DNA from 4 places in the Mycoplana sp. ABR4_002 genome. Region 1 is predicted to be linked to each of the others. Evidence: riboswitches for the same ligand, from Rfam matches in the RefSeq annotation. Region 1 holds a riboswitch; each other region holds the start of a gene.

Region 1 (5,648 bases):
GCCCTGGAAGAAGCCCGAGCACGCCATCGTCATCGACGCCTATGAGATGAACGAGATCGAGTGGCCGCTGATGCTCACCGACAAGCGCATCGCCGGCTTCATTTCCAAGGCCTCCGACGGCCTGCCGGAGAGCTTCTCATGCAAGGGCGACCACGGCGGCGACACCATCGCCCACTGCAAGACCATGTGGCGCAAATATGCCGTCAGCCGGGAGCTGTACGAGACCCGGCGGTTGCTTGCCAAATCCCACGGCCTGCTGTGGGGCGCCTACCACCTCGCCCGACCCGACAATCCGGTCGACCAGGCCAACCACTTCCTCGACTATGCCAAGCCGCAGCCGGACGAGATGATGGTGCTCGACATCGAGGGCATCGATCCCGAACAGTTCATGTCGCTGGAAGACGCCCAGATCTTCGCCGGCCATATCAGGACGCGCACCGGGCGCTACCCCGTGCTCTACACCAACCACTCGACGGCGCGCCACATCGCGGCGAACCGCGACAAGTATCGCATCCTGTCGCGCCTGCCGTTGTGGTATGCCCGCTACAAGCCCGGTATCCGCTCCGTCTTCCCGCTCGGCAACTGGGACAACTATGCGCTCTGGCAGTTCTCCGCGGGCGCCAACTGCAACAAGCGGCGATGCCCCTACCGCGTGAAGGGAACGTTCAACGACATCGACGTCAACGTCGCACCGATGACCCGCGCGCAGCTGACCAAGATCTGGGCCTTCGGCGACCTCGTCCCGGAAAAGCCGCTCCCGCCGACGGACGACGGGCCGATCGACGACATCGTGACGGCCGCGCTGGAACGCGGCGCAGCATCGCCGGAGCCGGCCTCGCTGCCGCTCACCGCCAGCGCCGAGACCGCCGTCGGCGTCGGCGCCCTCGCCAAGGTGCAGGTCGCGCAGGAAGCCTCCGTCCTCGTCGCCGGGCCAGGCAAGCCGGGCCCGGAGGGAGAAACGGCCAAGGTGGTGCCGGTCACGGCGCATCCGGATCGGCGAGAAATGACGCCGCAGAACTACCAGGACTTCTAGCGCGACCCCTGGTCGCGCCAGCCGTCAATCGGCGTCAGGCCTCGATCTGCACGTCGCCGATCGGACGCGAGCAGCAGGCGAGGATGTAGCCCTCGGCGATCTCATCGTCGAGAATGCCGCCATTGTGGGTCATCTCGACATCGCCCGACAGCTTCATCACCCGGCAGGTGCCGCAGAGCCCGCCCTCGCAGGCGGCGCCGATGCGCACACCCGCCAGCCGCGCGGTCTGCAGGATGGTCTGGCCCGGCTGGCACTTCGCCTCCTTGCCGGCGCGTGCGAAGGTGACCGTGCCCGCGTCCGCGGCAACGCCATTCGCCACCGACATCGGTACCGGTGCGGACGGTGCAGCCGGCTGGAAGCTTTCCTCGTGATAGCGCCCCATCTCGAAACCGACGCTCTGCAGCATCGCCTTGACGCCGCGCATGAACGGTTCCGGGCCGCAGCAGAAGACGGTCCGGTCCTTGAAGTCGGGCGCCAGCAGCGCGAGCTTGGCCGTCTCGATCCGCCCGCGCAGGCCGTGCCAGCCATCGCGCGGGTTGTGGCTCTCGACGACGAAGCCGAGCGACAGGTTCGGCATCTGCGCCGCCATGAACTCCAGCTCCGGGCGGAACAGCAGGTCCGACGGCGTGCGCGCGCAGGAAATGAAGGTGACGTCGGACTGCGGGGCGCAGTCCGCCATCCACCGCGTCATCGACATCATCGGGGTGATGCCAGAGCCGGCGGAGATGAACAGGTACTTCTCCCCCGGATGCCGGACGAAGGAGAAATCGCCGAGCGGCCCGAAGGCCTTCAGCTTCATCCCCGGCCTCAGGTGATCGAACATCCAGCGCGTGCCGACGCTGTCCTTCTGCGCCTTCACCGTCACCGCGACGGAGAACGGGCGCGACGGCGTCGACGACAGGGTGTAGGTCCGCATCACCGACTCCGGACCGACCGGCAGCTCGAGCGTGACGAACTGACCGGGAATGTAGCGGAACCAGTTCGCCCGGTCGGAGCGGAAGGCGAAGGTCATCACGTCCGGCGCCTCGACCGTGACCGCGATGCATTCCAGCAGCTGCCGGCGATCGCTCCAGGGCTCCAGTTCATCGAAATGGCGGAATTCGCTGTGAATCGTCATCTCAGGCCACCCGGAACAGGATCTGGTCTTCGCCCTGAAGGCGCTGCTCCATGAAGGCGCAGTACCACTCGACGAACTGCATCACGCCGCCCTCGTCCTCGGGCGAGTAGGGACCCGGCTCATAGGCGGGCGAACGGATACCGAAGGCATTCTCCTCGACGATGCGGCGGTCCTGGTCGTTGGTCTCGGTCCAGACGTGGGTCAGCTCCTCCAGCGTGTAGTCCACGCCCTCGACCGCGTCCTTGTTGACCAGCCACTTGGTGGTCACCTGCGTCAGTTCCGGGCCAAGCGGCAGAACACGGAAGGTGATCGCGTGGTCGGCAAGAACGTGGTTCCAGGTGGTCGGATAGTGGAACATCAGCAGCGTGCCGATCCGGCGCTCGTCCAGGCCCGTCGCCAGCGGACGGCGGACGGCCGGCCCACCCGACATGGTGTAGCTTTCCGCGTCCCCGACCAGCGGCATCCGCGCGAAGCGGAACTGCCCTGTCGGCGACATGCGGAACTCGCTCGGCAGCCCGGCCGCCTCGCAGCGCTGCCAGTGTTCGGCGATCACCGGATCATCCTTGGCGCCCTGGACGCCGGTGGCGCTCGGCGCCTCCGGATAGGTCCGGCAAAGCTCGGGATGGTTGGCCGCGCAGTGGTAGCACTCGCGGTTGTTCTCCCAGACCAGCTTCCAGTTGCCCTTTTCGACGATCGTGCTTTCGAAGGCGACCTTCGTCTCGCCGAGGCGGTGACGGACGAGGTAGGGCTCGGCCAGCTCGCGGTAGGGCCCGAAGTCCGGCGCCTGGTCGGCGAGGCAGATGAAGATGTAGCCGCCGACGGTCTCGCAATGGATCGGCTTCAGGCCGTGCGCGGTCCGGTCGAAGTCCTCGGCCATGTGGCGGGCGAACAGCAGCGTGCCGTCCAGTTCGTAGGTCCACTGGTGATAGGGGCAGACGAGCTTGGCGGAGGAACCCTTGTGCTGGGTGCAGACGCGCGAGCCGCGGTGCCGGCAGGAGTTGTGCAGCGCGCGGACGGTGCCTTGCCGGTCGCGCGTGACGACGACCGGATAGTCGCCGACCTGCACTGTGAAATAGTTCCCCGGGCGCGGGATCTCGCAGTCGTGGCCGATGAACAGCCAGTCGCGATACCAGATCGTCTCGAGGTCGAGGCGATAATGGTCGGGGTCGATGTAGAAAGCCTGGTCGAGGCTGTAGCCCTCGCGCCGGTTCCTGATCTTGCGAAGCACGTCGTTGCGGATATCCATTGCCGGTCCTCAAAGCCCTGGTTCGACCGATGCGGACGCGGACGGAAGCGGCCGGTCACAGGACACGGCTTCGCTGCGCCCCGGCCGCCCGCCGCAGCCAGTCACGTTACGTTTCTCCAAGGCTGGTTTCCGGGCTCGGGAGATGTCCTCTGCGGACCTGCGCGGCGCCTTCCCGGGTCTCCCCAGTGGCACTTCGCCGCGATTTCTTCCCTTACCGTTGCGGGGGCAGCGCCGGATTTTCACCGGCTTCCCAATTCTCCACCCCTCCCTATCGAGGCAGCACCTTGAGCCTCTTCATCTAAGCGGAAAGCCGGGACGCGGACACGCCCTAAAGCGACATCGCCTTCCGCTTTGACGACAGCAATTCATCCCGGTATCAATTAAAATTATTATTTATATTCAGATGCTTATAAAGCCATAAACGCAACGCCGCCAAGATTTTGCGCAAACTGCGCGTTCGACAGGCAGATATTCTCTTTGCGCCACCAGTGTCACGACGGCAGCCGGCGCGGTTCCTGTGCCGCGCCATCCACGCCGACCATCCGGCAAAGCGGAGCCAGCCGTCCCATTGCGGCACCGCGTAAGGGGGACATTAACCATGAGGGCGCATGATTGCGCTCAAAAAGCACCAGCCCCGGAGCGCCTTTCCGTGCAGCCCACGCCGAAATTCCGATACTACGACGCCGTCGCCTTCAAGCGTTCGCAGAGCGCGCGCTGGTTCGCCTATACCGAATACCTGCGCAGCGGCAAGCTCGAGCGGCGGGAATGGAGCGAGGCGGACAGGCGCTATCTCAGCCATGGCGAGGTCGCCGCGCGGACCGGCCGCAGGCTGGAGAAGGCAGGTAGTGTCACCCACGAGCGCATCAACAGCTTCCACGGCTCGATCCGCTTTCCCAGGCTGATCTTCCACCGCACGCTCGCCTCCATGCCACACCTCGGCTACTGCCACGTCACCGTCTCGAGCACGCGGCTGACCCAGGACGAAAACGTGCAGTGGTCCTTCTACATGGCGAACTTCTATGCCGAACTCGGCGAGGGAGAGCGCTTCTTCGAGGCGATCGATCCGCAGCACCGCCGGATGTATTTCGCCGTCGCCATCAGCCCGTCCGAAATCGAGGGCCGGCTGGAAATCAATCGAACCGTGGGCGACGACGGCGTGCTGTTCCAGACCCACGATCCGAAGGTGGCGATGAAGAACGTGCTGCTGCTCGGGGCGCGCAGCGAGGAACTGCGCAAGATCATCCGCGCGATCTGAGCCGCCTACGAGCGCGCAACCGGGCCGCTGGCCCGCTTCCAGGCGTCGATCCCGCCCTCGATGTGGCAGGCGCCGGCCAGGCCGGCGCCTTGCGCCGCCACCACCGCCATGGCCGAGCGCTCGCCGTAGGCGCAGTAGAAGACGATGCGCCTGCCGGTGGCCGCCGCCAGTTCGTGCAGCACGCCACCCGGCCCGATGTTCTCCTGCAGGTCCGGATAGGGCGCATGCAGCGATCCCGGAATGGTGCCGTGCTTCTCCCGCTCGGCCCGCTCCCGCAGGTCGACGAGCGCCACGTCCGGACGGCCAAGCAGCGCCAGCGCCTCGACCGCCGTCACCGCCCAGCCCTTGCGGGCGATCTCGTCCTGATGCAGCCCGACATGCATGTTGGCCGGGACGGCCACGTCCATCATCTTCGGATTAGGCAGGTTCAGGCTGTTCATCAGGTCGACGTACTCGTCGACCGATCGCACCTTCAGGCGCGGATTGAACTGCCGCTCCTCTCCGATCGTCGACACCGTGTCGCCCTTGTAGTCATGGGCCGGAAAGACCAGCGTCTCGTCCGGCAGCTTCAGCAGCTTGTTGAAGATCGAATCATACTGCTGGCGCGGGTCGCCATTCTGGAAATCGGTGCGGCCGGTGCCGCGGATGAGCAGCGTGTCGCCGGTGAAGACGCGCCCGGCCATCAGGAAGGAGTAGGAATCGTCGGTGTGGCCGGGCGTATAGAGCACGTCCAGGCTGAGGCCCTCGATCGCCACGCGGTCGCCTTCGGCGACCCGCATCGACACCACGTCCGCAGCGGTCTGCTCGCCCATCACCGTGACGCAGTGCGTCCTGTCGCGCAGCGCCCCGAGCCCGGTGACGTGATCGGCGTGAAGATGGGTGTCGACCGCCTTGACCAGTTTCAGGTCAAGCTCGCGCACGAGCTGCAGGTAGCGATCGACCTTCTCCAGCACCGGATCGATGATCAGCGCCTCTCCCCCGCGCCGGCTGGCGACGA
Region 2 (5,648 bases), on a different contig from region 1:
CGCAAATGGGATGAGGACGAGCCGGCGCTGGTGAACATGGTCGCTGCGGCCAGTGAACTGCGCAAAGCTGCGCTAGGTGGTGGCCAGGTGTTTCAAAGACAGGCTAACCCGCTCCTAGGGCGATGGCCAGTGCCCTACCCCAACGATCAAGGGAAGAGCGCGCGAGCCCCGGCCGTCATGCTTCCTGTGGATTGCCCTCAGCGTCCCCGCTATCCACAGCCGACAGAGACAATTTCCAATTCGTCCTTCGGAATTGTCGCCAGCTATTGACGCAATTTTTGTCTGGTCTACTATATGTAGTGTTCGAGGTTCCTTCGATTCGTTGAGTTGAAGGCTAAGATGGGAATCCGGTTCGACCATGATGGTGGAGTGAGTCCGGAGCTGCCCCCGCAACTGTAAGCGGTGAGCGTTCGTCCGTTGACCACTGAGGCGCAAATGCCTTGGGAAGGTGGGTGAATGTGATGATCCGCGAGCCAGGAGACCTGCCTCGCACATGAACGTCCACGGGCGGGGTGTCCGGCAGGCGAGCGTTGAGCAATGTCGCCTCAGCGCCTCCCCTGGTGCCCCGCAAAATGCCTCGGGGTGAAGTCATGTCGATCCTTTTTCCAGCTCACCCACGCGAGTAGGTCGCATCCCGCGTCCCGCCGTTTCAGGCGGCCGCTATGCCCTTAAATTTGCGTCGGACGGCCATCGGCGGATGGCCGGACGGTCTCCTATGCCCGCTTGTCAGATACGAGGAAAGCCATGGCCATCACTGTCTACTCCAAACCCGCCTGCGTTCAGTGCACCGCAACGACACGCGCGCTCGACCGCCAAGGCATCGACTACAGCGTCGTCGACATTTCCGAAGATGCAGAGGCGTATGCCCTCGTACAGGGCCTCGGCTACCGTCAGGTTCCTGTTGTTATTGCCGGAGAGCAGCATTGGGCCGGCTTCCGTCCTGACATGATCAGCGCACTCGCTTGAGGCCCGGCACGATGGGCGGAGTGGTCTATTTCTCCAGCCGGTCGGAAAACACCCATCGGTTCGTCGAGAAAGTCGGGGTTGAAGTCCTGCGCCTGCCGCTCGATGCAAGCGAGGAACCGCCCGAAGTAGTCCACCCCTTCGTGCTGGTAACCCCAACCTATGGGGGAGGCGGGGCGAAGGGGGCGGTGCCGAAGCCGGTCATCCGCTTCCTCAACAACCCGTGCAACCGCAGCCTGATCCGCGGCGTGATTTCGGCGGGGAACACCAATTTTGGCACCGGATTCGCCATCGCGGGCAACATCATCTCCGCCAAGTGCGCGGTGCCTTTCCTCTACCGCTTCGAACTACTCGGAACGGACGAGGATGTCGACAACGTCAGACAGGGGCTAGAACGACTTTGGACACGATGACGCTTGAAAAGCCGGCGAAAGCGCCGGAAATCACGGCGCTGGACTATCACGCGCTCAACGCAATGTTGAACCTCTATGACGAACAGGGGAAAATCCAGCTCGACAAGGACCGGCAGGCGGCGAAGCAGTATTTCCTCCAGCATGTCAATCAGAACACGGTCTTCTTTCATAACCTCCGAGAAAAGCTCGATTATTTGGTGGCGGAGGGTTATTATGAGCAGGAGGTTCTGGACCAGTACGCGTTCAATTTCGTGCGTGATCTCTTCGAACACGCCTATGACAAGAAGTTCCGCTTTCCGACCTTCCTCGGGGCGTTCAAATACTACACGTCCTACACGCTGAAGACTTTCGATGGAAAACGCTACCTTGAGCGCTACGAGGACCGTGTCTGCATGGTCGCCTTGACGCTGGCGCGGGGCAACGAGAAGCTCGCCCGAGACCTTGTCGATGAGATCATATCCGGCCGTTTCCAGCCCGCGACACCAACCTTCCTCAATGCCGGCAAGAAGCAGCGCGGCGAACTCGTCTCCTGCTTCCTGCTGCGGGTCGAAGACAATATGGAGAGCATCGGTCGTTCGATCAACTCGGCGCTCCAGCTTTCCAAGCGGGGAGGGGGCGTCGCGCTGTCGCTGACGAACCTTCGCGAGATGGGCGCGCCGATCAAGCAGATCGAGAACCAGTCCTCCGGCGTAATCCCCGTGATGAAGCTGCTGGAAGACAGCTTTTCCTACGCCAACCAGCTAGGCGCGCGGCAAGGGGCGGGGGCGGTCTATCTTCACGCCCACCACCCCGACATCATGCGCTTTCTCGATACCAAGCGCGAAAACGCCGACGAGAAGGTTCGTATCAAGACGCTGTCCCTCGGTGTCGTCATCCCGGACATCACCTTCGAGCTCGCGCGGAACAACGAGGACATGTACCTCTTCTCGCCGCATGACGTTGAACGCGTCTATGGTGTGCCCTTTACCGAGATCTCCGTGACGGAGAAGTACCGTGAGATGGTTGAGGACGGCCGCATCCGCAAGAAGAAGATCAAGGCGCGCGACTTCTTCCAGATCATCGCCGAGATCCAGTTCGAGAGTGGCTACCCCTACATAATGTTCGAGGACACGGTGAACCGAGCCAACCCGATCGCCGGCCGCATCACGATGAGCAATCTCTGCTCGGAAATCCTGCAGGTCAGCGAGGCGAGTGAATTCAACGACGACCTGTCCTACGCGAAGATGGGCAAGGATATTTCGTGCAATCTCGGTTCGCTGAATATTGCAGCCGCGATGGATTCGGCTGATTTCGGCCAGACGATCGAGACCTCGATCCGGGCGCTGACCGCCGTCTCCGAAATGAGCCACATCTCGTCCGTTCCCTCGGTGGAAAAGGGCAACGACGACAGTCACGCAATCGGCCTTGGCCAGATGAACCTGCACGGCTATCTCGCCCGCGAACGCATCTATTATGGTTCGGAAGAAGGTATCGACTTCACCAATATCTATTTTTACACCGTGACCTATCACGCCGTTCACGCATCGAACCGGCTAGCGGTGGAGAAGGGGCGGAGCTTCAAGGGCTTCGAAAGCTCGAAATACGCTACCGGCGAATATTTTGAGAAGTACACGGAAGCCGAATGGCTGCCGGTGACGGAGAAGGTGAGAGGCCTTTTCGAGGAGGCGGGCATTCACATTCCGACGAAGGAAGACTGGCTGGAACTGAAGACGGCCGTGATGGAAGGCGGCCTCTACAACCAGAACCTCCAGGCCGTGCCGCCGACCGGTTCTATCTCATATATCAATCACTCGACCTCTTCGATTCACCCGATTGTCTCCAAGATCGAAATCCGCAAGGAGGGCAAGATCGGCCGCGTTTACTACCCCGCAGCCTTTATGACGAACGACAACCTCGACTACTATCAAGACGCCTACGAGATCGGTCCCGAAAAGATCATCGACACCTATGCCGCAGCGACCCAACACGTCGACCAGGGCCTGTCGCTGACGCTGTTCTTCCGTGACACGGCCACGACCCGCGATATCAATCGCGCGCAGATCTATGCCTGGAGGAAGGGTATCAAGACCATCTACTACATCCGCCTTCGCCAGATGGCGCTGTCCGGCACGGAAGTGCAGGGCTGTGTCTCGTGCGCCCTCTGAACCGGTGACGACCATGAACATCCAAATGAAAACCAAGACCCCGAAGGCTGCCAGCGCCGTGCGCGCCATCAACTGGAACCGCATCGAGGACGACAAGGACCTCGAGGTGTGGAACCGGCTCACCGGAAATTTCTGGCTGCCGGAGAAGGTGCCACTTTCTAACGACATCCCGTCATGGGCGACACTGAAGCCGGAGGAGCAGAAACTCACCATCCGCGTCTTCACCGGCCTGACGCTGCTCGACACAATCCAGAATGGCATTGGCGCTGTGAAGCTGATGGCAGACTCCGCCACACCGCACGAGGAGGCCGTGCTGTCCAATATATCCTTCATGGAAGCAGTACACGCGCGCTCATACTCTTCGATCTTCTCGACGCTCTGCCTGACGCCGGATGTCGACGACGCCTATCGCTGGTCGGAGGAGAATGAGTTCCTGCAGCGCAAATCAGCGCTGATCATGGAACAGTATGCTTCAAATGATCCACTGAAGAAGAAGGTCGCGAGTGTCTTCCTCGAGAGCTTCTTGTTCTATTCCGGCTTCTACCTGCCGATGTATTGGTCGAGCCGCGCCAAACTCACCAACACCGCCGACATGATCAGGCTGATCATCCGAGACGAGGCCGTCCACGGATACTACATCGGCTACAAGTTCCAGCTCGGACTGGAGCGGCTCTCGGCGGAGCGCCGCCAGGAGATCAAGGACTTTGCCTTCGAGCTGCTGCTTGAGCTCTACGACAACGAGGCCAAGTACACAGAGGCGCTTTATGATGGCGTTGGCCTGACCGAGGACGTCAAGAAGTTCCTGCATTACAACGCCAACAAGGCGCTGATGAACCTCGGTTACGAGGCGCTGTTTCCACCAGAAGCCTGCAAGGTCAATCCGGCAATCCTCTCGGCTCTATCGCCCAACGCAGACGAGAACCATGACTTCTTCTCGGGGTCCGGCTCTTCGTACGTAATTGGCAAAGCGGTGGCGACCGAGGACGAGGACTGGAATTTCTAGCTGGCCGGCAACCCGACGGTGATTCAATCACTGCGCACCGTGCGTGGGGAGAAGACATTGATAGTGAAGGATGATCGGCCGTGCGAAATATCCGGGACCTCTTGAAGGATAGCCTCGCTGATCCGAAATCTGGATGGAGCATGGGCTCCTTCGGCGCTGTCGCTGAGTTCCATCACGACAAAGGCGAGCATGTCGAAGAATACGCCGTGGCGTCCTATGTACGCGCAACGCCGCGGGGCGCCATTCGGCTCGAGGACGGAGCCCTATCACAGGTCATCTCTGTCGCCTACGAAGCCCTCAGCCCCAAACGGCATCGCTGGAGCCACGGCGTGGCGCTCTGCTTGCCGCAAAGGGATTCAGCTATGAGTGGGCGGAAGGTTCTAACAGAACTTGGGCCGGATGAGGGTGCGGTTCGTCCTTCCGATAGAAAGGCAACCCTCTTTGACATCGGCCTCGATCTGCCGCAGTGCGACTTCTGCATTCGCACTGACGACCCCGAACTGCTGGCGATCCTTCGTGCCCATGCAGGGTACAGCTTGTTCGACACCGGCAGTGCGGCAATGTCTGCAATGATGGAGGCCCATCCGCACCGTATCGCGTTAACCCGTATAGGTCGCATCGAGGTTTTTCAAAAAATAGGTGGGGCGGATACTGGCGGCGTTTCTCCAACAGGACCGCACACGCATCTGCTACCACAGCTGTTGAAGCTACATCGAACCCATTCCGCCAATACTCCAATCCCGAAGGATCATGTGCCGCTTGGTTATCTACACCCCCCCAACCCTGTCTTGGATAACCGGGGGCAAGAGCGCGAGTTCGACATTGAGGATCACGCCCGGTTCCAGGAATTGTTCGAACGCTATGCCCGGCCGGACCTGCCAATTCTCCGCAAGGCGGTACTTGACGGTCTAGCTGGAAGGGCAGCGCCAAGTCGGTTCGTCTTGCAGTCTGATCGGTTTTGTCATGCCACGGTACGCATAACCCTGCGCCAACAGTATCGTTTGGCTGAGCGGTTCGGCAGTCGTTCCTATCAAGAGTTGGTTGGCAAATGGCGCGAGGTCCTCGACCGTGGCGGCGATCCAGCTACAACCGATGAAGTCGCGCCTGGTTGTTAGTCTTCAAGAA
Region 3 (5,648 bases), 1.4 Mb from region 1:
CCTCGCCGGCGACGAAGGGATCGGCCTCTGGTGCGCCCCAGCGCGCCGTCACACCCTCCTGAACCTCTGCTGGAAGAGAGGCGAAGAATGTCTTGTATTGATTCAGGGAAATCGTTTCCCGGACCTCGCGCCCCTCGCCGGCGGCGTTGGTCGGCCCCGCCATCAGGTACGCCATCAGTGCATCGCCGTCGCCGGGCAGGTCGCCGACCGCGTAGCCGGACGCCTGCAGGGCGCGCAGGATCTCGAGCGTGCCGGCGGGCGTGTCGAGGCCGACGCCGTTGCCGAGCCGGCCGTCGCGGTTCGGATAGTTCGCCATCACCAGCGCGATGCGCCGCCCGCCGGCCGGCGCGCGCCGGAGCCGGGCCCAGTTGGCGGCCAGCCGGGCCGAGAACGCGATCCTGTCCTCGGCCGGCTCGAGGCTGACGATATTGGTCTCGACCGCCGCATCCCAGCGCGCCGCCGCCTTGAAGGAGACGGCGCGGGCGAGCACCCGCCCGTCCACCTCCGGCAGCGAAACGTTCATGCCGAGGTCGCGGGCCGTCAGCCCCTGGGCCGAGTCCTGCCAGGCCGCGCGCGATGAGCCGGAGAAGATCACCTGCAGCACCTGCGCACCGGTCTCGTCGAGGACGGTCGGCTTGCGGCGCGCGCCGGGAGCCGACACGGCAAAGCTGGTCGCGTTCAGGACGACCTCGGGTCCGGCGGCGACAAGGGCGGCCCGCACCGTCTCGATCGAGGCGGGGTCCTTGAGGCTGGAAACGAACAGCGGCAGGGCCCGCACGCCCTCGGCTTCGAGCGCCTCGATCAACAGCTCGACCGGCCGCGTCTCGCCGCTCTGGACATAGGCGCGATAGAAGCAGATCGCCACCGTCGGCACAGGTTCGACCGCCACCTCGCCATCCCCAGGCGCGCCTGCGGGTCCGGCCTTGCGGTCAACCTTTTCCAATGCAGCTGGCGCCGGGCACAGTCCGGCCCAGGTCCCGGCATCGACGACGCCGCGGCCGGGCCACCAGATTCCGGCCTTTTCCAGTGGCACCGCCGGCGCCGGCCGCTCGCCGCCGAACACGAGCGCGTCCGCATAGGCGAGGAAACGGGCGGCATTTTCCGCCCCGCCCTCGTTGAGGTAGGCCCACAGCCGCGCCCGGTCCGCCTCGCCGATGCGGTTGAACGGCACAAGCCCGGCGTCGGGCCGGTCGTCACCGGGCAAGGCGACCATCGCGATGTCGTTCGCCACGGCGGTCGCGTGCAGCGCCTCCAGCACGTAGCGGAAGTAGCTCGCGCCGCCGAGCGCGCGCACGACGATCAGCTTCGCGTGCCGCGCCGTACGCTCGACATAGGTGTCGACCGACATCGGGTGCGCCAGCGTTCCGAGGCTGGCGAGCCGCAGCCGCCCCCGACCCTCGCGGCCGCGATGGGCCGCCGCGATCGACGCCAGTTCCGTGTCCGCCGCCGAGAGAAACAGAATGTCGCCCGGCGACTGGCCGAGGTCGATCGCCTCCTTGCCGTCGGCGATCGTGCCTTTCTGGGCGAGGAGGAGATGCATGGCGTCAGGCCGCCGCGGCGGTGATCGAAGCGCGCACGGCGGCCTCGTCCATGCCGTGCAGGCCGATGACGACGAGGCGCGTGCCGCGAGCCTCGCCGGGCTTCCAGGCGCGCTCGAAATACTGGTCGATGCGGCTGCCGACCGCCTGGATCAAGAGGCGCATCGGCTTGCCGGGCACGTCCGCGAACCCCTTCAGGCGCAGCACGTCGTGCTCGGCGATCAGGCCTTTCAGCCGCTCGACGAACCGGGCCGGCTCAGCGACGGCGCCGAGTTCGACGACGAAACTGTCGAACTCGTCGTGATCGTGTTCCTCGCCGTTTTCGTGCTCCAGTTCGTGATGCGACTTGCGGTTGGCGATGTCGTCCTCCGTGCCGATGCCGAGGCCGAGCAGGACGGCGGCGGCAACGTCGCCGTTCCGGGCCTCGATCATGGCCGGCTTGCGGGCGATGCGGGCGGCGACCTCCTCGCGCACCGTCCTCAGGCCGGCGGCGTCGATCAGGTCGGTCTTGTTGAGCACGATCAGGTCGGCGGCGGTCAGCTGGTCCTCGAACAGTTCCTCCAGCGGGCTCTCGTGGTCGAGATTGTCGTCCTCGACGCGCAGCGCATCGACGCGGTCGTGGTCGTCGGCAAAGCGTCCCGCGGCAACGGCCGCGCTGTCCACCACCGTGACGACGCCGTCGACGGTCACCTGCGTCTTGATCTCCGGCCAGTTGAACGCGGCGACGAGCGGCTGCGGCAGCGCCAGGCCGGAAGTCTCGATGACGATGTGGTCCGGGCGGTTCTCGCGCTCCAGCAGCTTCGACATGGTGGGGATGAAGTCGTCCGCCACGGTGCAGCAGATGCAGCCGTTGGTCAGCTCGATGATATCGTCCTCGCTGCAGGCCTCCGCGCCGCAGCCCTTCAGCACCTCGCCATCGACGCCGAGGTCGCCGAACTCGTTGATGATCAGCGCGATCCGCTTGCCGTTGGCGTTCTGCAACAGGTTGCGGATCATCGTCGTCTTGCCGGCGCCGAGGAAGCCGGTGATGACGGTTGCGGGAATCTTTTGCTGGAGCATGTGCTCAACCCTTCATTTTCAGCGGCAGGCCTGCCGCGACAAAATAGACTTCGGCGGCAAGCGAGGCCACCTTCTGGTGCAGCCGGCCGGCATGGTCGCGAAAGTCGCGCGCCATCCGGTTGTCGGGCACGATGCCCAATCCGACCTCGTTGGAGACGAACACGAGCCTTCCGGGCGAATGCACGATCGCGGCCGCGAGGTCGTCATAAGCCGCCGCCATGTCGCGGCCCTCGAGCATCAGGTTCGTCACCCACAAGGTCAGGCAGTCCACGAGCAGGACCCGGTCCTTGCGCGCTGTTTCACGGATGCGGTCCGCAAGCGCCAGCGGCTCCTCGTGCGTGACCCAGCCGTCGCCGCCGCGTTGTGCCTGGTGCTGCTCGATTCGCGCGCGCATCTCCTCGTCCCAGGCGCGGCCGGTGGCGATATAATGCTTCGAGAGGCCGGTCTCCGCGGCCAGCCGCTCGGCAAAGGCGGACTTGCCGGAACGGGCACCGCCCAGAACCAGGACGGCTCCGGGCGATGTCGTCATCATCGGTCGGCCTTGGCGATCTTCTCGTTGGCAAAGCCCAGCGACAGGCCGAGCACGATCCAGAAGAACAGCGTCGTTGCCAAAGCCGCCACGGCGAACTCCGCTCCGAGCACGGCCGGAACGTTGCTCGAAAGGTCATCCGGTTGCGGCGCGCCATAGAGGTGCGGCGCGGCGACCAGGAGGACGCCCAGGACCTTCGCGGCGATGCCCTCTTTCAGGATCAGCAGGTAGAGCCCTCCGGCCGACAGGACGACCGTCGCCAGCCACCAGCCCTGCCGGCTGGCAAGGTCGGCGGCGGGAAAGCCCGGCAGTTCCGGCGGCAGGCCGATCGCCGGCAGCAGATGGACCGCCAGCCAGCCCGCCGCTCCCCAGATCGCGCCATTTGCGACCGTGATCGGATTGCCGGCCAGAAGACTGACGGCCGCCAGCAGCAGGGCGAAGCCGGCGCCGGTCACCAGGTTGGCGAACAGCGTGCCGGAGAAGCGGCTCATGCCGAACAGGATGCCGCCCTCGCCCTCATGCACCTCGCCCGCATGCGCATAGGCCGGCGTTACGGGCGAAAGGTAGGCGGCGAATTCGGCAACGGCGGCGCCGATGCCGAGCGCCGAATGCTCGTGGGTCGCCTGCGGCTGCGCTTCGGTCTCGGCGCCCGCGGGCGCCGGTTCAGCCTCGCCGCCTTCATACTCTTCGGCATGAAGGATCAGCGGAATCACCCGCGCCTCCTGCGCCACGGTCATGAGGGCGCCGGAAAACAGCCCGGCCACCAGAGCGGCCAGGAGATATCGAACGATCATGTCACGCGCCCCTTAGTGGCAGGGAAAGCCGTAGGAGTGACGCGTGTCGTGCGCGGTGTCGTGCAGCACCGAGGAATTGGCCAGCCCAGCGCCGAACACCAGGAAAGCGCCGAGCAGCAGTGCCGTGATTCCTGCGTAGAGGCGATCGTTGAGCGAGAGAGAAGTAGAAGAAACGTTAGAAGCAGCCATGACAACCTCCGTGCTGGCGTAGGGGAAAATTCCCGGAATCGGGCACGATGCCCTTCATTGGCCGGCAGGTCTCCTGGCTCGCGGCGTCCGGCGCATTCGCGCCGACGGCCTCTCCTCGCCTTCCCGGGTTGTGAGCGGCATGAAAGGCGGACGATTCGTAGAAATAGAGGCGTCCAGACCCCGGTTCATCATGCCGCCACCCAGTGGCTTTGCCGGTCGTTCGACCGGCCGGATCGGCCTCGCCACTCTACAGTCGCGGGGTCGGCCGTGATTGGAGCGCCCTGATTGGGTCCACCCCGTCACGTTCCCATTTAAGCGCCGTTCCGTCTCCGGACAGGCGCACCATCCAATAGTGGGATGATTATGCCCGCCGGCCGTCGAAGTCAATCGACTGCCAGCGCCATCCATCCTTCGAATACCGGCGTGGGCGCCGTCAATAGCCGGGACCGCTGATGCCGAGGCCACCGCGATAGACCGGCCCCTCGTAGTAGCCGTCGACCGGACCTTCGTAGTAACCGCCGACCGGTCCCTCGAGGTAGCCGTCGACCGGTCCCTCGTAGACGCGATAGCCGCCGTAATACGGGTCGCGCTGGTAGCGTTGCCGCGCCACCCGCTGGCGATTGCGGTTCTCGACGAACTGCGCCGCCTCGCGCAGTTGCCGGAACTGTTTGCGCGTCAGATAGCCGTCGGCGCGCTGACCGGCCGAGCGTTGCCAGGCGGCGATCGCCGCGCGGGTGCGCGGACCATAGACGCCGTCGATCCCGCCGGTACCGTAGCCGAGGGTGTTCAGCCAGCGCTGCGCCTGCGCCCGCGTGCCGGGCTCCAGGTAGGCCTCGCGTGCATCGGGCGACGTCTCGTAGATCGTCGTCCGCGACTGCAACTGCTGCCGCGCGGCCGGCTGGGGCGCCGGGCTGGACGCGGTTGCGCCTTCCTCGGCCGGCCGTTCCGCGGCCGGCTTCTTTTCCAGCGCCGCCAACCGCTGGCGCGCTTCCGCCGCGAACTTGCCTTCGGGAAAATCGCCGAGATAGGCCTGGTAGGCTTCGGCGTCGCCGTTCAGCACCGCCCGGCTCCAGGCGTTGTCCTCGCGGCGCGCCAGCCGTTCCGTCGCTGCATCGTCGGCCTTGGTCGGCTCGGCGCCGGCCGCCTCGCCGCTACCGGTCGTTACCTCGGTGATGGAACCTGACCCGCCCTCGCGCTCGGCCTGCGGCCGTACATGGGCGCTCTCTTCGGAATCGCTGGCTCCGTCGGCGGCTTCGGGCGGATCGGCGTCCGCCGCCTCATCGCTCGTCACGGGGTCCGTGTTCGCCGTTGCCTGCGCGGCCGCATCCGCCCGCGCCCGGGCCTCGGCGGCCGCTTGCGCCTCCTGCTCGGCCTTCAGCCGCTGCGCCTCCGCCGCTTCCTCGGCCCGCTTGAGCTCGGCCTCTGCCGCGGCGATGGCAGCCTCGGCCTTGGCCCGTTCAGCGGCGGCCGCGTCCGCTCGCGCCTTCGCCTCGGCCGCGGCCTGTTCTTCCTGCTCGGCCTTCAACCGCGCTGCCTCGG
Region 4 (5,648 bases), 1.3 Mb from region 1:
AGACGATCCGCGCTACCGTGACTATGTCGACGACTATTTCAAGCTGGTCGGCCGGCAGGGCGTGATCCCGGAGGCCGCACGCACGATCGTGCGCACGAACCAGACGGTGATCGGCGCACTCGCGGTTCGCCGTGGCGAGGCGGACGCGCTGATCTGCGGCGTCGAGGGGCGCTATGCCAAGCACCTGCGCGACGTCAGACAGATCATCGGCCTGCGCGAAGGCGTGACGGACTTCTCCGCGCTCAGCCTGCTGATCTCGCAGCGCGGCGCGACCTTCTTCACCGACACCTATGTGAGCATCGACCCGACCGCCGAGGAAGTGGCCCAGACGACGGTGATGGCCGCCAGGGAAATCCGCCGGTTCGGCATCGTTCCGCGCGCGGCGCTGGTGTCGCACTCCAATTTCGGCTCGCGCGATTCCGTCAGCGCCTTCAAGATGCGCGCGGCAATGGCGCTGGTGCGGCAAATGGCACCGGAGCTCGAGGCCGACGGCGAGATGCACGGCGATTCGGCGATTTCCGAGGCCCTGCGCCAGCGCGTCATGCCGAGCAGCACGCTGACCGGCGAGGCCAACCTCCTGGTGTTTCCGAATCTCGATGCGGCCAACATCACCCTCGGCGTGCTGAAGACCATGACCGACGGCCTGCATGTCGGCCCGATCCTGCTCGGCGCCGCCATGCCCGCCCACATCCTCTCGCCATCGGTGACCTCACGCGGCGTCGTCAACATGGCGGCCCTGGCGGTGGTGGAGGCGTCCTCCCCCGCGTGAGCGGATCCGACGATCAGGGAGCGGCGGGCACCTAGCCGGCCGCCGGTTCCCGGCTCCGGACTGTCGGCCCGTCCCGCTTTTCCACCGTCACCGATGGGGCACAGGTCTTTGGCGCCGATGGCGCGCCCGGCGCCGGTCCGCCCTAAGCCTTCGGCTTCTTCAGCCGCTTCGACCATTCCAGCGCCTTGCCGGGACCGGCGGGCGCCCAGGGCGAACCCTTCAGGCCGAGCCGGCCGCGCAGCCGCATGGCGCCGATCACGAGCCGGTTGACCCGGGACCTGATGACGGACAGCGAGGCGATGTGCAGGCCGGTAACCGGCAGGAACGGGTTTCGGCGCAGCGAGCCATAGATCTCCACCCGCGTCGTCGACTTGTAGCTCGGGCAGCGCGCGTGGAATCCGTGGGTATCGGCGACGATCAGCGTGTTCGCCTTGACCACCATCCGCACCGGCTGGCCGTAGCCGAGCGCGGCAAGTTCGTCCGGCATGATGCGCAGGGAGCCGCGCGCCGAATACTTGTTCTCGAGGGTGTCGGCGTTCTCGCTGATGCGCTTTTCCCAGGCCATGCGTTGCGGCGTGATCTTGTGCGAACCTGGCACGTAGGAAAACGGACCGTCCTCCTCGCCGACATCCTTCAGGAACAGCCAGGCCTTGGCCGTCGGCTGGAAGGTATCGCTGTGCAGGGCCGTCTGCGGATCGGAGGCAGCCTCCTTCGACGGCGTCGACGGCAGCGCCATCACCACCTGCACCACGAGCAGCGGCTGGCCGTCATGCGAGGAGACATAGCGCAGAAGGTTCGACATCCGCGGATCGTTGCGGGCGGCCTTGAAGCCCGGCAGGCGTTCCAGGTCGCTGTCGTCGATCAGCGCCCGGCGCGTGACCGTCGTGCCCTGCAGCATGTCGTAGCGGTCGAAATCGGCGTTCTCCAGTTCGGCCGTCACCTGCGCGAACACCTCGGGCGGCAGAAAGTTCTCGATCTTGACGAAGCCGTTCTGCTCGTATTCGCGTCGTTGCTCGGCCGTGACCCGGTGCGCCAGCGACTTGCGCCGCCAGTCGGCCATGTCCATCGCCAGGCCGACGCGCTTGGCATGCAGGCCCATCCGGTTCAGCGTCTTGCTGCCGATGATCGGATTGTCCGCAAAGGACTTGGCGCCGGACGCCAGCTGGAGGGCATAGAACGGGCTCAGCAGAACGGAGGAAAGGCGCATAAAGGACCTGTGGCTGTGGATGGGACCGGACCGGTCCGACCGGGATTGACTGGCCCGCTTGACTGGCCCGAACGCCGGCCGGTGGACGCACTTTGCTACACCAAGGGCCGGGCGATATCAATTCCGGCGACTCGTGCCGGTCTGGTCGGCCGTTAGCGCAAACCTCGGCATTGCCGATATTAATCACTTTCGTGGGCAGTTCGTTGCACCCGCGCGCCGGGGCCGTATGATGGCGGTGCATCCTGCGAGTCTGACCGGAGCCACCATGGCCCCCCTGAGCATGTACCGATCGATGGTTCTGGCGGCTGCCGCAATTGCCTGCGCGGTGGCCTTGCCGGCACGGGCGAGCGACACCTGCATCGATCTGCGCGCGCAGCTTGCCAGCCTGCCCCCGGTCGCGGACCGAAGCAGCGAGACGCGCCGGTATTCCAACGAGATCTCGCAGCGCAATCTGCAGCTGCGAAAGGCCAGGGCCGACCTCCGCCGGCTCGGCTGCAGCAACGGCAGCGTCAAAATCTATGGCGGTGCGAATGCCGACGAGTGCGCCGCCGTCGAGGGGACCACCGCCGAGATCGAGCGCAGCCTGCAGGCTCTGGAACAACGGCGCAATGCGATCGCCCATGCCGGCGACCGCACCGCCCGCGCGACCCTGCTGGCCGACCTCGAACTGTACGGCTGCAACGAGACCATCGCCAACGGCCGGCCGGCGGAGGAGCAACTGGCCTACGATTCGCCAGTGACCATGCCGGACGAGGAATTCGGTGACGACGGTCTCTCGTCACGCTATGCCGCCGCGCCGGGTTATGCACCGGCGGGCCGGCTCAAGACGGTCTGCGTCAGGACCTGCGACGGCGCGTTCTTCCCGATCGCCCACGGCGTATCGCCGCTCGACTTCCGCCGCGACCAGCGCCTCTGCACCAGGATGTGCCCGCAGACCGAGACCGAACTCTTCTACGAGGCACTCGATTCGGTCGACACCGGCCAGATGGTCTCGACCGTGACCGGACGGACCTATGCCCGGTTGCCGAATGCCTTTGCCTACCGCACGCGCGACGCCGCCCGGTCGGAGGACTGCGGTTGCGATCTTGCCGCCTACTACCGCCAGGCGGCGGGAGGGCGTGCGATCCCGCTGGCCGGCCGGGACACCGGCTCCGGCCTTGGCGCGGCAAAGGGATTGACCAGGGACGATGCAGGCTCGGTCACGACTATCCGCATGCGGCCGGTCGGCACGCCGGCGAGCGAGGAGGCGATCGCCGAACGGCCTTTCGATCCGGCAAAGGACAAGGTGCGCTCGGTCGGCCCGGTCTTCCTGCCGGACAAGGAGCATGCGATCGATCTGCGCAACCCCGCCGGCGCGAACTAGGATCCGCGCGCCGACGGTCTCTCGCCCCGACAGTCCCACCGCCCCTCGAACACCAGCTCCTCCAGCGGCAGGCGCTGGCGCCAGCCTTTCACCGCAAGCTCGGGCTCGCGGTAAAGCTCGTCGACGAAGCCGAGGCACAGCCAGGCGACGATCTCGATCCGCTCCGGGATGCCGAGCAGGCTGCGAATGTCCGCGTCATGAAAGATGCTGACCCAGCCGACGCCGACGCCCTCGGCGCGCGCGGCCAGCCACAGGTTCTGCACGGCGCAGACGGTGGAATAGACGTCCATGCGCGGATTGTGCGTCCGGCCCAGCACGACGCCGCCGCCGCGGTCCGGATCGCAGGTTACGCAGATGCTGAGCGGCGCCTTGCGGATGCCCTCGAGCTTCAGCGAGCGATACAGCGACCGCCGCTCCTCGGGAAACATCATCGCCGCCTCGTCATTGGCGCGCGCAAAGGCCGCGTGGGCCGCTCCACGCACTTGCGGATCGCGGACCAGAATGAAATTCCATGGTTGCATGAAGCCGACCGAGGGGGCGCTGTGCGCCGCCCGCAGCAGGCGTTCGACCAGGGCATCCGGCAGCGGCTCGGACAGGAACTGGTCGCGCACGTCGCGACGCGTTTCGATGGCGCGGTATACGGCCGCCCGGTCATCGGGCGAAAAGGCTTGCGCGCGGACGAGATCGTCCATCGGCGGAGGTTGCATCGTCATCTCCCCAACAATGCGTTCAACCGTCCGCCGTCCGCGCGGGCAGGTCCATCTCGCCAGGCCGGTCTTCTGACTCCGGTTCACCCGGCCATGCCTGCCTTCCCGGTCAAGGACCAGTGGCAGTGTCGAAAGGATCGCATCCTTCCCGGCTTGGCCGTCCCCGTCACAGCGCTGGGCACGTTCCGGCTTCGGGGCGAGCCCCACCGAATTCCCGATTATCCCCCTTGGGGGCACCTGACGGACTGCACTTGTGCACATCGCCGGCCGTCGTTCAAGGCCGGTATCGACACCGGAGTGTCTGTTTCCGGCGATGGAGTGGCGGCTCAGGCCGCGTCGATCGCCGGCTGCTGCCCGGCATCGGCCGGTGTGGCGAACATCGCCTGGTTCCGGCCGCCGTTCTTGGCGGCATAGAGCGCGGCGTCGGCCACCACCATGATGTCGTGCACCGTCCGCCCATGGTCCGGGAAGACGGCGACGCCGGCGCTGCTGCCGACGCTGAGGATCTGGCCCTCGAACGGGATCGGTATCTGCGCGTCGCGGACGAGGCCGTTGGCCAGGTCCAGAAGGTCCTGCCTCGCCACCAGGCCTGGAAGCAGCACGGCGAACTCGTCGCCGCCGAGCCGCGCCACCGTCCCCCGCGTGCCGATCCGCTCCAGGAAACGGCCGGCGACCGTCCTCAACACGGCATCGCCGGCAGCGTGGCCGTAGCGGTCGTTGACGGCCTTGAACCGGTCGAGGTCGATGGCAAACACGGCGAGCGGCCTTTCGGCCGTTTCCAGCATCTTCTTGACGCTGTCGTCGAAGCCGGAACGGTTGAGCAGCCCGGTCAGGGCGTCGTGGCGGGCGAGATAGGAATTGCGCGACTCGCTGCGCTGCAGCGCGCGGACCAGGGCCGAAAACTTGTAGGTGACGAAACCCATCACCAGGCCGAAGATCGCCACCAGCGCAGTGATCTGCGGCATCGCCATGGCCCACACGAACGAGCCCGGACGGTTGGGGCGCCAGGAAGCGACCATCGGATTGAACGCGTCGCCGCCGACGCCGGTCAGCAGCAGGTTGTCGTCGACGGTGGTGATCGGCGAAAAGCCGAGTTCCTTCAGTCCGAGCCGCTGTTCCGAGCCGGCCAGCATCTTCGCCGAGATCGGCTTGACGGTGACCATGAGCACCGGCGCCTTGCGCTCGTCCGGGATGAACAGCCGCTTCGGCACCACCGACTGTACGACGACGATGCTCATCGTTCCGTCGATCATCCGCATGCCGGTGACGTTGATCTGGTCCAGGGCCGGCGACAGAACGGTACCGCTCTCGCGGGGACCTCCCAGGAACCAGCCGTCGCGCGTGCGGCGCAGCGCCGCGTAGTAGGCCGCCTCCGCTCGCTTGGTCAGGTCGCTGATCCAGTACAGCAGCTTGTCGGCTTTCCTGGCCTCGACAACGTTGCCCTTGTGCACGGCCAGGATCGTGCTGGCCCCGGGCTTGGTGAACACCATCCACGAAAAGCCGAAGTCGCTCCACAGCCAGTCGCGCAGTTCCCGGCGGATGAACTCGTCGCTGAACGAGCCGTCGGCCAGTTCGTCGAAACTCTTGTCCCAGACCGACATG

The links. Region 1 has a riboswitch for cobalamin ahead of ACXAGF_RS04585 (aromatic ring-hydroxylating oxygenase subunit alpha). Riboswitches for the same ligand answer to the same signal wherever they lie in the genome.
Region 2: another riboswitch for cobalamin. It lies ahead of nrdH (glutaredoxin-like protein NrdH); the one in region 1 lies ahead of ACXAGF_RS04585 (aromatic ring-hydroxylating oxygenase subunit alpha).
Region 3: another riboswitch for cobalamin. It lies ahead of ACXAGF_RS11330 (CbtB domain-containing protein); the one in region 1 lies ahead of ACXAGF_RS04585 (aromatic ring-hydroxylating oxygenase subunit alpha).
Region 4: another riboswitch for cobalamin. It lies ahead of bluB (5,6-dimethylbenzimidazole synthase); the one in region 1 lies ahead of ACXAGF_RS04585 (aromatic ring-hydroxylating oxygenase subunit alpha).

Annotation. Positions count from the first base shown of each region.
Region 1 covers NZ_JBSWVO010000001.1:964,228-969,875, reverse strand. Annotated here, with positions in the region: gene ACXAGF_RS04595 (glycoside hydrolase family 25 protein) at 1-1,033, shown strand, start outside; gene ACXAGF_RS04590 (FAD-binding oxidoreductase) at 1,068-2,150, opposite strand; gene ACXAGF_RS04585 (aromatic ring-hydroxylating oxygenase subunit alpha) at 2,152-3,396, opposite strand; cobalamin riboswitch at 3,500-3,698, opposite strand; gene ACXAGF_RS04580 (DUF6656 family protein) at 4,046-4,651, shown strand; gene ACXAGF_RS04575 (MBL fold metallo-hydrolase) at 4,657-5,648, opposite strand, start outside.
Region 2 covers NZ_JBSWVO010000003.1:115,497-121,144, reverse strand. Annotated here, with positions in the region: cobalamin riboswitch at 290-504, shown strand; gene nrdH (glutaredoxin-like protein NrdH) at 745-966, shown strand; gene nrdI (class Ib ribonucleoside-diphosphate reductase assembly flavoprotein NrdI) at 978-1,376, shown strand; gene nrdE (class 1b ribonucleoside-diphosphate reductase subunit alpha) at 1,373-3,520, shown strand; gene nrdF (class 1b ribonucleoside-diphosphate reductase subunit beta) at 3,534-4,523, shown strand; gene ACXAGF_RS22905 (DUF6925 family protein) at 4,604-5,638, shown strand.
Region 3 covers NZ_JBSWVO010000001.1:2,343,980-2,349,627, forward strand. Annotated here, with positions in the region: gene cobN (cobaltochelatase subunit CobN) at 1-1,540, opposite strand, end outside; gene cobW (cobalamin biosynthesis protein CobW) at 1,545-2,597, opposite strand; gene cobU (bifunctional adenosylcobinamide kinase/adenosylcobinamide-phosphate guanylyltransferase) at 2,602-3,129, opposite strand; gene ACXAGF_RS11325 (CbtA family protein) at 3,126-3,920, opposite strand; gene ACXAGF_RS11330 (CbtB domain-containing protein) at 3,933-4,109, opposite strand; cobalamin riboswitch at 4,156-4,471, opposite strand; gene ACXAGF_RS11335 (peptidoglycan-binding domain-containing protein) at 4,543-5,648, opposite strand, start outside.
Region 4 covers NZ_JBSWVO010000001.1:2,288,798-2,294,445, forward strand. Annotated here, with positions in the region: gene ACXAGF_RS11070 (NADP-dependent malic enzyme) at 1-769, shown strand, start outside; gene ACXAGF_RS11075 (phytanoyl-CoA dioxygenase family protein) at 912-1,976, opposite strand; gene ACXAGF_RS11080 (DUF2865 domain-containing protein) at 2,242-3,339, shown strand; gene bluB (5,6-dimethylbenzimidazole synthase) at 3,336-4,046, opposite strand; cobalamin riboswitch at 4,092-4,302, opposite strand; gene ACXAGF_RS11090 (diguanylate cyclase domain-containing protein) at 4,373-5,648, opposite strand, start outside.